3 regions of the Actinomadura sp. ATCC 39365 genome follow, and region 3 is predicted to be linked to each of the others. Evidence: riboswitches for the same ligand, from Rfam matches in the RefSeq annotation. Region 3 holds a riboswitch; each other region holds the start of a gene.

The links. Region 3 has a riboswitch for S-adenosylmethionine ahead of ACNF49_RS05885 (aminotransferase class V-fold PLP-dependent enzyme). Riboswitches for the same ligand answer to the same signal wherever they lie in the genome.
Region 1: another riboswitch for S-adenosylmethionine. It lies ahead of thrC (threonine synthase); the one in region 3 lies ahead of ACNF49_RS05885 (aminotransferase class V-fold PLP-dependent enzyme).
Region 2: another riboswitch for S-adenosylmethionine. It lies ahead of ACNF49_RS38805 (GNAT family N-acetyltransferase); the one in region 3 lies ahead of ACNF49_RS05885 (aminotransferase class V-fold PLP-dependent enzyme).

What each region holds. Positions count from the first base shown of each region.
Region 1 is NZ_CP184335.1:1,553,011-1,557,308, reverse strand. It holds gene ACNF49_RS08010 (MoaD/ThiS family protein) at 126-401, opposite strand; gene thrC (threonine synthase) at 427-1,659, opposite strand; SAM riboswitch class I at 1,673-1,813, opposite strand; gene ACNF49_RS08000 (RNA polymerase sigma factor) at 1,893-2,447, opposite strand; partial or broken gene ACNF49_RS07995 (alpha,alpha-trehalose-phosphate synthase (UDP-forming)) at 2,479-3,902, shown strand; gene ACNF49_RS07990 (MFS transporter) at 3,944-4,298, shown strand, end outside.
Region 2 is NZ_CP184335.1:8,002,000-8,006,297, forward strand. It holds gene ACNF49_RS38795 (M4 family metallopeptidase) at 1-1,066, shown strand, start outside; gene ACNF49_RS38800 (hypothetical protein) at 1,339-1,974, shown strand; SAM riboswitch class I at 2,098-2,190, shown strand; gene ACNF49_RS38805 (GNAT family N-acetyltransferase) at 2,198-2,581, shown strand; gene ACNF49_RS38810 (alpha/beta fold hydrolase) at 2,627-3,490, opposite strand; gene ACNF49_RS38815 (DUF5937 family protein) at 3,535-4,298, shown strand, end outside.
Region 3 is NZ_CP184335.1:1,102,969-1,107,266, forward strand. It holds gene ACNF49_RS05875 (NADH-quinone oxidoreductase subunit D) at 1-97, opposite strand, end outside; gene ACNF49_RS05880 (DoxX family protein) at 221-904, shown strand; gene ACNF49_RS05885 (aminotransferase class V-fold PLP-dependent enzyme) at 907-2,202, opposite strand; SAM riboswitch class IV at 2,249-2,364, opposite strand; gene ACNF49_RS05890 (cytochrome P450) at 2,440-3,639, shown strand; gene ACNF49_RS05895 (SAM-dependent methyltransferase) at 3,623-4,298, opposite strand, start outside.

The sequences.
Region 1 (4,298 bases), 450 kb from region 3:
TTTGGCAACAGAGTCAACCGACAAAACGCTAATTTCATCGAAGGCTGAGTCGTTCGAGGTTGAATTTGGTTCTAAAACAAGAAGGCGCCCACAAGGGGCGCCTTCAAGAGTCGGTGGTCCGGCGGTCAGCCGCCCGCGACGGCAGGGATGATGGAGATCTGAGCGCCTTCAGGGGCGGGAGTGTCCAAGCCCTCGGCGAAACGGACATCCTCTTCACCAACGTATACGTTGACAAAACGACGAATCTTGCCCGATTCATCCAGAATTCTCGCGCCGATCCCCGGGTAGTCGGAGTCGAGCTTGGCGAGAACGTCACGAAGAGTCGCCCCTTCGCCACTCACCTCGGCGTTACCCCCGGTGTAAGTGCGCAGAATGGTGGGAATCCGCACAGAAACGCTCATGGTTTTTGTTGCCTTTCCTGGATTGTCAGACAGTCGCGCGGAACGCGTCGAGAGAGGGCCGGATCACGGCGGTGGGCCGCGCGTCGTCGCTGATCGCGTCGAGCGTCTTGAGGCCGTCGCCGGTGTTCAGCACCACGGTCTCGGCCTCGGGGTCGAGCCTGCCCGTCTCGACGAGCTTCTTCAGCACGCCCACCGTGACGCCGCCCGCGGTCTCGGCGAAGATGCCCTCGGTGGAGGCCAGGAGCTTGATGGCGGCGACGATCTCGGGGTCGGTGACGTCCTCGACGCCCCCGCCCGTGCGCCGGGCGATGTCCAGCACGTACGGCCCGTCGGCGGGGTTGCCGATGGCCAGCGACTTGGCGATCGTGTCCGGCTTGACCGGCTGGACCACGTCGTGCCCCGCCTTGTACGCCGTCGAGACCGGCGAGCACCCGGCCGCCTGGGCCCCGAACACCTTGTACGGGGTGTCCTCGACCAGCCCGAGCGCGATCAGCTCCTTGAACCCCTTGTCGATCTTCGTGAGCTGGGAGCCGGAGGCGATGGGGATGACGATCTGCTCGGGCAGCCGCCAGCCGAGCTGCTCGGCGATCTCGTACGCGAGCGTCTTGGACCCCTCGGCGTAGTAGGGCCGCAGGTTGACGTTGACGAACCCCCACTGCTCGCCCAGCGGGTCGCCGATCAGCTCGGAACAGAACCGGTTGACCTCGTCGTACGTGCCGTCGATGCCGATCAGCCGGCCGCCGAACACCCGGGCCATGGCGATCTTGGCCGCTTCGAGGTCGGCCGGGATGAACACGCACGCGTCGAGACCGGCCCGCGCGGCGGCGGCGGTGACCGCGCCGGCGAGGTTGCCCGTGGAGGAGCAGGAGAGCGTGTGGAAACCGAAGTTCCTGGCCGCCTCGACGGCGATGGCGACCACCCGGTCCTTGAAGGAGTGGGTGGGGTTGCCCGAGTCGTCCTTCACGTGCAGGGACCGGATGCCGAGCGCCTTGCCGAGATTGCCGGCCTTGACCAGCTTCGTCCAGCCCGGGTTCATGTTGGGCTTGCTCGCCACGTCGGCGGGGACCGGGAGCAGGGAGCGGTAGCGCCAGATGTTGGCGGGGCCGGACTCGATGTCCGCGCGCGTCACCTGGCCGAAGGAGTAGGCCGCTTCGAGCGGCCCGAAACACTCCAGGCAGGCGAAGCTGGGGCCCAGGGGGTAGCGCGTGCCGCACTCGCGGCAGGACAGAGCGACGGCAGGACCAAAGTCGAGCGACATGAAGCGAGGCCTTCCCTCATCTTCGCCCGCGGCCACCTTGACCGCGAACCGGAATTGGCACCTTGTCCCGGTCGGCCTCGCCAGGTCGCGAGTACAAGCCGGGAGGGTTGCCGGGGCTTCGCAGGGCCGGTCCCTCCACCCCTCTGGATGAGCAATATTCAGTTGTCGAAAAGGACTCTACCTTCTCAAGTGGCGGAAACAACCGCCCGTCTCACGATTTGAGAGGACACGTCTCACCGATAGTCCTCCCCGAGGACTCCCTGCACGTACTTGCGGGCCTGGTGGATGCGGGACTTGGCCGTGCCGAGCGGGATGTTGAGCTGCTCGGCCACCTCGTTGTAGTCGAGCTGGACGATGTCGCGCAGCACCAGCGCCTGGGCCAGGTCGGGCTTGTCGGCCTCCAGCGCCTCCATCGCGTCGAGCAGGTCGAGCCGCGAGCCGGCGATCACGCTGACCCGCCGCGCGTCCGGCTTCTGCATCGGCAGCTCCTCCGACGTCTGCTCGGCGGCCCTGCGCTTCAGCGAGCGATACGTGGTGCGCGCGCAGTTGGCGGTCACGATGTGCAGCCAGGTGCTGAACCTGGCCCGCCCCTCGAACCGGCCGATGTTGCGCGCCACGGCCAGCAGAGTGTCCTGCGAGGCTTCTTCCGCGTCCTGGTGATAGGGCAGGATCCGGGCGCAGTGGCGCATCACGTCAGGCTCGATCCTGGCCAGGAGCTCGCCGAGCGCGCGATGGTCTCCGGCCGCGGCCGAGCGGGCGAGTTCCTCGGTTAGCTCATCTAGCGCCATAGCTGGGATCCTATGGGCGAAGGGAGCCCAAATGAACAGCGTTCTCGTGGCGTCCAACCGCGGGCCGGTCTCCTTCACCGTCGACGACGACGGTGAGCTGACCATGAAACGCGGTGGTGGCGGCCTCGTCTCGGGCCTGTCGGGGGTGGCCAAGGAGCACGGCGTGCTGTGGGTGTGCGCCGCGCTGTCCGACGGCGACCGCAGCGCCGTGCGCCTGGCCCCGGGGGCCGGCTCGACCGCGGCGGCTACGACACGGGCGCCCTGCGGATGCTCGACATCCCCGCGGCCACCTTCCACCGCGCCTACAACGCCGTGGCCAACTCGACCCTCTGGTTCGTCAACCACCTGCTGTACGACATCCCCAACTCCCCCAGTTTCGGCACCAAGTTCCGGCGTGAGTGGGAGTCCTACCGCGACTACAACGGCGCGTTCGCGCTGGCGCTGGCCGAGGAGGCCGGGCACGGGGCGCGCGTGATGGTCCAGGACTACCACCTGACGCTCACCCCGGCGATGCTCCGCGCCGAGCGGCCCGACCTGCGCATCGCCCACTTCAGCCACACGCCGTGGGCGCCTCCCGAGTACTTCTCGCTGCTGCCGGACGCGGTGACCAGGGAGGTGCTCGACGGCATCCTGGGGGCCGACCACGCGGGCTTCCTCACCGCCCGGTGGGCGGGGGCGTTCATGGACTGCTGCGAGGCGCTGCTGGGCGCGCGGGTGGACCGCGCGGCCGGCACGGTCACCCACGAGGGCAGGACGACCCGCGTCGGCGTGCACAGCCTGGGCGTGGACGGCGCGGCGCTGTGGGCGCGGGCCTGCGAGCCCGACGTCGAGTCGCACATGGCCGCGCTGGCCGAGCAGGTGGCCGGCCGCCGGCTGATCGTCCGCATCGACCGCACCGAGCTGTCCAAGAACATCGTGCGCGGGCTGCTGGCCTACCGGGAGTTCCTGGCCGCCCATCCGGAGTGGCACGGCAAGGTGGTCCACCTGGCCTTCGCCTACCCCAGCCGGCACGACCTGCCCGAATACCGCGAGTACACCGCGTCGGTGCAGCGCTGCGCGCGCGAGATCGAGGACGAGTACGCCACCGAGGACTGGGATCCGGTCATCCTCAACGTCAACGACGACTACCCGCGCTCGCTGGCCGCCTACCGGCTGGCGGACGTGCTGCTGGTCAACCCCATCCGCGACGGCATGAACCTGGTCGCCAAGGAGGGGCCGGTCCTGTCGCCACGCTGCGCCCTGGTGCTCTCGCGCGAGGCGGGGGCGGCGGCCGAGCTGGGGCCGTACGCGCTGGTGGTCAACCCCTACGACGTGAGCGGCACGGCGGACGCGCTGCACGAGGCGCTGGTGATGCCCGAGGACGAACGCAGGCGGCGCCGCGACCGGCTGCACGAGGCGGCCACCGCGCTGCCGCCGCACAAGTGGCTGGAGTCCCAACTCGACGCCCTGCTTTAACATGAGAAGTCGGGTTCACTGCCAATGACGGAGGCTGCCGGGTGTCGACGGTCTCAGTGCCCATCAGACTCGTCCGGGACCGTCCGACCTGGCTCATCTACTTCCTGCTCGGCACGTTCGCCACGTTCGTGTACGGCCTGAGCGCCGCCCTCCCGCTCCTGCGCGCCGACCAGCGCACCACGGCCACCGTCGCCGGGCTGCACGGCACCGCCATGGCGGTCGGGACGATCGGCGCCGGGCTCGCGCTCCCCCTGCTCACCCGGCTGCTCGGCCGGCGCTCGACGTGCTGGTTCGGCCTGGCCGGGATGAACGCCGGCGTGCTGCTGGTCATGGCCACCTCCGCGCTGCCCCTGACGCTGCTCGGCTACGGCGTGGCCGGCGGCTTCGGCTCGGTCA
Region 2 (4,298 bases), 6.9 Mb from region 3:
GATCGACACCGAGTGGGACATGCTCAGGGCGTGGCTGGGACGCTCCGGCTTCAACGGCGTCGGCGACGGCTACCCCGCCCGCGTCGGCCTGAACGCCGTCAACGCCTATTGGAACGGCAACTACACCGTCTTCGGCCACACCTCCGACAACCTCCGCCAGCTCACCGCGATGGACGTCGTGGCGCACGAGTACGGCCACGCCGTCTTCGCCACCACGCCCGGCATCGACCTCGGCGACAACGAGAAGGCCATACTCAACGAGTCCACCGGCGACATCTTCGGCGCGCTGACCGAGCAGTACGCCAACCAGCCCGCCACCCTCGACCCGCCGGACTACACGGTCGGCGAGGAGGTCAACGTCGACGGAACCGGCCCGATCCGCTACATGTACAAGCCGTCGCTGATCCCCGGTCACCCCGACTGCTTCAGCAGCGCGGTGCCGTCGATGCCGCCCGATGTCGGGGCCGGCGTCCAGAACCACTGGTTCTACCTGCTGGCCGAGGGCAGCAACCCGACCAACGGCCAGCCGCCCAGCCCGACCTGCGACTCCTCCTCCATCGTCGGGCTCGGTGCGCGCAAGGCGGGCCAGATCTACATGGGCACGCTGCTGCGCAAGACCACTTCCTGGCCGCACACCATGGCCCGCCGCGCCTCGCTGCAGGCGGCCCTGGACATGTTCCCCGGGTCGTGCCTGGAGTACAACACGGTCAAGGCCGCGTGGAACGCCGTCCGCGTGCCCGTCCGCGCCGGGGAGCCGTACACGTGCGACTTCTCGGTCGCGGTCGACCCCACCGCGGCGGCCGTGCAGCCCGGCCAGACCGTGAGCGTCACCGTCAGCAGCGCCGTCGTCTCGGGCGGCCCGCAGCAGATCTCGCTGTACGCCAGGGGGCTACCGGCGGGCATGACCGCCTCCTTCAGCCCGGCGAGCATCACCACCGGCGCCACCTCCACGCTGACCGTCACGGTCGGCGCGAGCACCGCGTCCGGCACCTACCCGATCACGGTGCTGGCCGACGGCGTCGCCCTCGACCACACGGCCACCCTCACCCTGACCGTGGCTCCATGAGCCGATGAGGCCGCCGCGGGGGCTTCAGCGACCTGACAGTCAATTCGGCCCGGCGCGCCGGAAGTATGCGCCGGGCTCATTTTCAAGGCCGTTGAAAGGGCCTATGCCTAACGTTCTGCGCGGGCCGTCATCTACCGCAAGGAGCGACATGAGGTTCATCGCAGCAACCACCGCCACGATGGTGCTCGCCTCCTCCCCGGCCGCGGCCGAACCCGAGAGAAGCGACCGGGAGATCCCCCCTCGCCTCCATCGAGTACACGACCGGTCTCACCGTGACCTTCTCCGACAGCCGGCCCTCCGACGAAGTGGGGATGTCCCAGCTCGGGATCATCGGCCGCGCGCCGCTCATCGCCTGGGACCGGAGCAACAGCTACCTGCAGACCTACCTGGAGATCACCCCGCCCGACGTGCCGGTGCCCCGGCGGCTCGTCGACGACCACGGCGCCGACCTGCCCGCCGGACTGCGGGGACGGCGGATCACCAGCGAGCCGGTCACCGTACGCGGCCTGGCCGCTCCGGCCGGCGCCGTGCTCTCCGGCTCGTGCACCGCCGAACACTTCGGCTGGCACCTGTGGCACGAGAACGGCCAGGCCGGACTGGCGCCCAAGTCGTTCACCACCCTCGGCTTCGGCGGCTTCAAGGAGCGTCGCGCGGAGAGCTACGTCTTCAACTGCCTGCCGGCGGGTTCGCCCAGCTACCTGTGGGCCCGGCACCGCCTGTACTACTGGAACGGCACCAGCTGGTGGAAGCAGGCGGACAGGAAGGTCGGCCCCGGCCTCCAGTCGGAGGAGGTCAAGGGCAAGATCAAGCTGCACCGCAGGGTCAGCTATGACGACGGCTGGGGCTCCAGCCCCAGCTGCCTCGGCGGGGCCTGCAAGTACACCCGTGAGGGACGTTTCACCAGCTGACGGCTGAATTGGTCCCTGACCGGAAACCCCAGCCGGGCCGTGCCCGGCTGGGGTTTCCGCGCCGCCGCCGTCGCCCTCACGTGTTGACGAGGTCGTCGGCCGTCGGAGAGGATCGGCCTCAGTTGATCATCCAGAGGATCCGAGGGACCTGGCCCTGTGACGGTCCGGCAACCTGCCCAGCCATGGGCAAGGTGCCAACGCCAGGCACGATGAGGAAGGTCTGATGAGCGTTCAGCTCGATGTTCCCGTGCTCGCAGGTTCCTTGGTGCGGCTGGAGCCGCTGACGATGGAGCACGCGGTCGACCTGGCGGCGCAGGGCACCGGGATCAACGCCGAAGCGAAGCTTCTGCTGCTGCGGTACGCGTTCGAGAGCATCGGGGTCGCGCGGGTCGATCTGAAGACCGACGCCCGCAACCACCGGTGCCGGCGGGCACTGGAGCGACTCGGCATCGGCTTCGAGGGCGTTCTCCGCAACTGGTCGATGTCCTGGGCACCCGGTGAGGAGGGGATGCTCCGGGACTCGGCGATGTTCGCGGTGGTCGCATCCGAGTGGCCGGCCGTCCGGCGAACCCTCACCACCCGCCTGGCCTCAGCGAGCGCTCGATGAAGACCGGCAGGCGGTAGCCAGGGGCCCCTCGCCGGGCGGGGGCGCTCAGCCCAGGAACGCCGAGGTGGTGGCCATGAACCGGTCGGCGTCGTCGAGCCACGGGAAGTGCCCCGCCCCGGCCTGTACGACGAGCTCGGCGTGCGGGAACAGCGCGACGAGCTCGGTCATCGCGGCGGGAGGGGAGTTCAGGTCCACCTCGCCGGCGAGCAGCAGCACCGGTGAGGTGAAGCGGGTGAGCGCGGCACGGGTGGCGTCGGGGGCGAAGGCGCCGTCGGAGCCGAAGACGGCTGCCGCCTCGTCGTTCCGCTGCTCGTCCTCGGCGGCCTTGTGCGCCTGGGCCGTCTCGTCCCAGCGGCCGTACCAGAACGGCGCGATGGCCTGGAAGTCGTCACGGGTGGCCTGCCCTGACATGACCCTCTCCAGGGCCGCGTACGCCCCCGGGAACCAGGGCTCGCCCTCGCGCGACCGGGCGGTCCCCCGCCGGACCTCTTCGGTGATCCCGATGCCGACGGCGGCGACGCTCGGAGTGACCAGGACGAGCCGTCTGACGCGTTCCGGATGGCGGGTCGCGTAGAGCACGGCCAGATTCGTGCCCCCCGAATGGGAGAGCAGGTCCATCCGGTCGAGATCGAGGTGCTCGCGCAGGGCCTCGACGTCATCGACCAGGCGGTCGCAACGGTACGAGGCGGTGTCCGGCGGCACGGCGGACTGCCCGGTGCCCCGCAGGTCCGCCATGATCAGCTGCCGGTGCGCCGAGAGGCCCCCGAGGTCGCCGAGGTAGGCGGAGGCCTGCATCGGCCCGCCGGGCAGGCAGACCACGGGGGGGCCGTCGCCGAACACGCGGTAGGCGAGCCTGGTGCCGTCGTAGGAGGTGAAGGAGTTCATGCCCGCCAGCCTGCGGGGAGACACCGCGCCTCGGCTATCGTTCAGTCACAGCTACATGATGAGGGCGGATGGCGGTCGAGATCAGGTTCACCGCGGCGTCGGTCGCGAAGGTGCGGTTCGCCGTCTCACCGCTGGGCGAGACGGTGCTGGCGCTGCGGATCCTGTTCGGCACGGGCGGCCATGCCGTCCACCGGTCCTGGGTGCGCCAGGCGCGCCCGCTGCTGGCGGGCGAGAGCGAGCTGCCGCTGCTGCGCGCGCTGATCGCCGGGCCGCTGCCGTCGTTCCTGTTCCCGGCGCCGGCTCAGCGCCTGCCTTCCATCGCGACGGAGCTGGACCTGGTACGCGCCACGCAGGAGGACTTCTTCCGGCACGAGTACGGCGCGGTCCTGGGCATGCCGGCCGAGGACGCCCCCGAGCCCGCGACGGTACTTCCACGGCTGGCCGAGGCGCTGCGTCGCTGCCACGAGCTGCTGATCGCGCCACAGTGGGGCCGGATGCGCGCCGTGCTGGAGGCCGACATCGGCCGGCGCGCGCTGACCCTGGTGGAGGGCGGGGTGCAGGCGCTGTTCGCCGAGCTGCACCGCGACATCGCCTGGGACGACGGCCAGCTGGTGGTCCACGGCCGGCGCACCCCGCACTCGGTGTACACGGTGGACGCCGGCGGGCATGGCCTGGTCCTGCAGCCCAGCGTCTTCAACTGGCCGGACGTGGGTGTCGACAAGGCCCCGGTCACCGCCGCGTCGATCCGCTATCCGGCGATGGGCGTCGGCCTGCTCCGGGAGTCGCCCCGACCGGCGCTGACGGGCCTGATCCCGGTGCTCGGCCGGACGAG
Region 3 (4,298 bases):
CGTGCGTGGAGGGATGCTGGGGGCCGATGTTGAGGATCATGTCCTCGGTCGCCAGCTCCTTCGCGCCGGCGCCGATCCCGACCACGCGTTCCGTCATAGGGCCCATGCTGCCACCGTCCCACGGGGCGATCCAGCGTGGGGGATGGTCAAGGAATCGTATGGCAACGCATCCCGAAGCCAGACATGGGGATCAATACCGGGAACGGGGGGAGAAAGCACTGTGAAGAGAGTCCTGTTTGATGTGGCGGCCCTGATCTCCCGGGTGGTACTCGGGGTGATCTTCGTGGCGCACGGCTGGCAGAAGTGGCAGGGCGGGCTCGGTGCCGCGGCGGGGCAGTTCCGGGAGATGGGCGTGCCCCTGCCCGAGTTGTCGGCCGGATTCGCCGCCATCGTGGAGCTGGTCGGCGGCGCGCTGCTGATCCTCGGCCTGCTGGTCCGGCCGGTGGCGTTGCTGCTGCTCATCGACATGATCGGCGCGATCGTCTTCGTGCACGCGGGCCACGGGGTGTTGTCGCAAGGCGGGGGATGGGAGCTGCCGGGCGCGCTGGGTGCGCTGTCCTTGATGCTCGCGGCGCTGGGCGGCGGCCGCATCGGCCTCGACGGCATCTTCCACTCGACGTACCGCCGCCGCAGGGAACGCCAGATCGCCGAGGACGACCTCGCCGCGCACCGGCCGGCCCGCCGCGCCGAGCCGACGACGGTCGTCACCGAGGGACCGGCCACGCAGGTCGGGCCGGAGGGCGGCCCGACGACGCCGGCCCGGCCCGAGGGCGAGGCCGAGCAGCCCAACGTGCCGAGGCAGCCCAACGCGCCGCGTCCCGGGCACCTCAACGACGAGGACATGAGGGACATCGACGCCCTGGTGTCCGACGAGCCGCACCAGCAGAAGCCGCCCAACCGCTGAGCTCAGCGGCTGACCAGGTCGCGCAGGGCCTCGATCAGGCGGTCGACGTGCTCCTGCGTGCTGCCGATGCCGATGGAGGCGCGGACCGCCGAGGCGGTGCCGTCCTCGCAACCTCCATCGGAGGTGCCCAGCAGGTGCCGGACGAAGGGGTGCGCGCAGAACTTCCCGTCACGGACGCCGATGCCGTACTCGCCGGACAGCGCCTCGGCCACCTCCCGGGCCGAGTAGCCGTCCACGACGAACGACACGATCCCCACCCGCGGGTGGTCCTCGCCCCACAACGACAGCTCGCGCACCCCGTCGATCGAGGCCAGACCGGTACGCAGCCGGGCGATCAGGCGCTCCTCCTCGCGCACCAGCTCCGTCCACCCCGTGGCGGTGAGCGCGTCGCAGGCGGCGGCCAGGGCGATGGCGCCGAGCACGTTGGGGGTGCCGGCCTCGTGGCGGGGCTCGGGGTCGTCGTGCCACTCGGTGGTCTCGCCCACCGAGCGCACCGCGCCGCCGCCCTTCAGGTACGGCTCGCCCGCCGCCAGCCAGTCACGGCGTCCGACCAGCACGCCGGCGCCGAAGGGCGCGTACAGCTTGTGGCCGGAGAAGGCCACGTAGTCCAGGTCGAGCGCGGTCAGGTTGAGCCTGCGGTGCGGGACGAGCTGGGCGGCGTCCACCAGGATCCGGGCGCCGTGCCGGTGGGCGATGTGGGCCAGGGCGGCGATGGGCCACAGCTCGCCGGTGACGTTGGAGGCGGCGGTGACCACGAGCAGCTTGGGGCCCTCGATCCCGGCCAGCGCCTCGTCGGCGGCGCGGACGGCCTCGCCGGGGAAGGCGGGCGGCGCCAGGCGTACGGACCGCTCCCAGGGCAGCAGCGAGGCGTGGTGCTCGGAGTCGAAGACGACGACGGTCGTGCCCTCGGGCAGGCAGCCGGCCAGCAGGTTGGTGGCGTCGGTGGTGTTGCGGGTGAAGATGACGGCGTCGTCCGGGCGGGCGCCGACGAAGGCCCGGACCGTGTGGCGGGCCTGCTCGTAGCGGGCGGTGGTGAGCTGGGAGGCGTAGCCCGCGCCGCGGTGGACGCTGGAGTAGGCCGGGAGCGCGGCGGCTACGGCGGCGCTGACCGGCTCGAGACAGGGGGCGCTGGCCGCGTAGTCGAGGTTGGCGTAGCTCACCAGCCGGCCGCCCTTGACCGGCACTTCGAGGTCGGCGCCGAGCACGGCGGGGATCAACCGTCCGGAGGCGGCGGCAGGGGCGGTGGCCTCGGCGGCGGCCTGGGCGGGAACGGAGTTGAAGATCGTCAGAGTGGACACGGCACAGCTCCTCACGGGTCGGTCGGACCCCTGGAAGCAGCCACGGAGCCCGCGCTTGCCCGCCACACCTCGTGACGGACCAGGTCTTCACCCGGGGCACCCCGCCGCGGACGCGAGGGTTGCCGGCCAGCTAGCCGGGGCTTGTCGCTGGCACTCATGACCTACGACGGCACTATAACCGACACCCGGGCATGATTCGCAAGCTCAGCAGGTCAACCCGTCTCATAAGATGAAATAGTGCGCTTTGATCCCTGGAATCCGGATTTTGTCGTCGACCCCTATCCGGCGTACGACGAGCTGAGGCGCGAGGCGCCCGTCCGCTACTTCGAGCCGTCCAACCAGTGGCTGATCTCCCGGCACGCGGACGTCAACGCGCTGCTCCGGGACCGGCGGCTGGGCCGCGACTACACCCACGTCGCCACGCACGAGGAGTTCGGCCGGCAGCCGCAGCCGGAGTTCCAGGAGGCCTTCTGGCGGGTCAGCAGGAACGGCATGCTGGAGGTCGAGCCGCCGGACCACACGAGGCTGCGCCGGCTGGTGTCCAAGGCGTTCACGCCGCGCATGGTCGAGTCGCTGCGCCCGCGCGTCCGGGCGATCGCCGAGAGCCTGATCGACGCGTACGTCGAGAAGGGCGGCGGCGACCTGATCGCCGAGGTCGCCGAGCCGCTGCCGGTCACGGTCATCGCCGAGATGCTCGGCGTCCCCGAGCAGGACCGCCACCTGCTGCGCCCGTGGTCGGCCGACATGTGCGGCATGTACGAGCTCAACCCCAGCCTGGAGACCCAGCACCAGGCGGTGCGCGCGGCCGAGGAGTTCGAGTCCTACCTCAAGGACCTGGCCCGCGACCGGCTCGCGAACCCCGGCGAGGACCTGGTCAGCGCCCTGGCCGCGATCCCCGAGCTGACCCTCGACGAGCTGGCCGGCACCTGCGTGCTGCTGCTCAACGCGGGCCACGAGGCCACGGTCAACGTCACCGGCAACGGCTGGCGGGCCCTGCTGAAGAACCCCGGCGAGCTGGCCCGGCTGCGCGCCGATCGTTCGCTGCTGCCGACCGCCATCGAGGAGCTGCTGCGCTACGACACCCCGCTGCAGCTCTTCGAGCGCTGGGTGCTGGAGGACATCGAGGTGCACGGCGTGCGGATCCCACGCGGCTCGGAGGTCGCCTGCCTGTTCGGCTCGGCCAACAGGGACCCCGAGGTGTTCGAGGACCCGGACCGGCTCGACCTGGGTCGTCCGGACAACCCGCACATCTCCTTCGGCGCCGGCATCCACTTCTGCCTGGGCGCGCCGCTGGCCAGGATCGAGCTGACGGAGTCTTTCACCGCGCTGCTGGACCGGGTCGGGACGATCGAGCTGCGCGCGGAGCCGGTCTACAAGCCGGGCTTCGTCATCCGCGGCCTGCGCTCGCTCGACCTCGACGTCACCGGCTCTGGCTGAGCCAGCCGAACCCGCCGAGCCCGGCCGGATCGATCAGCTCGGCCTCCTCCGACGCCCTCGACAACGCGCGTACGTAGGCGCGCGGATCGGTGCGGGCGAGGTCGACCGGCGGCCGGGCGCCGGTGAGGCCCAGCGCCCGCAACATGTCACGCTGTGTGGACAAGGTTGTGGATATCGCGCCGGCCCGCCGCCCGGCCTCGGCGCACGCGTCGAGGGCGACGTGGGCGGTGATGTCGCAGGTCCCGTCGGGGACGGGGGCGACGACCGCGCCGTCGCGGTAACCGGTCAGCGTGCCACAGAGCGGTCGGTTATCCACAGGGTGTGCATAATCCACGGCTATCGCCCGGCCGCGGGCGAGGCGTACCAGAACGGAGGCCCAGGCGTCGTCACGGGGACGGCCGATCTCGGCGCGGGTGCCCACGTGCGGCAGCGGCCACCAGCGGTCGAGCCATTCGCGGTCGGCGGGCCGCAGCGGGCCGCCGAGGCGCTCCTCCCCGGTCCGGGTGTTGACCATGACCAGACGCGGGCCGCCGGAGGTCTGCTCGGCCACGTCGAGCGGGATGTTGTCGAGCCACTCGTTGGCGACGGCCGGGCCGGCGATGCTGGACGGCAGGCAGCGGCGCCACTCGACCTCGTCGGGCAGGCCCGGGGGCCTGGGT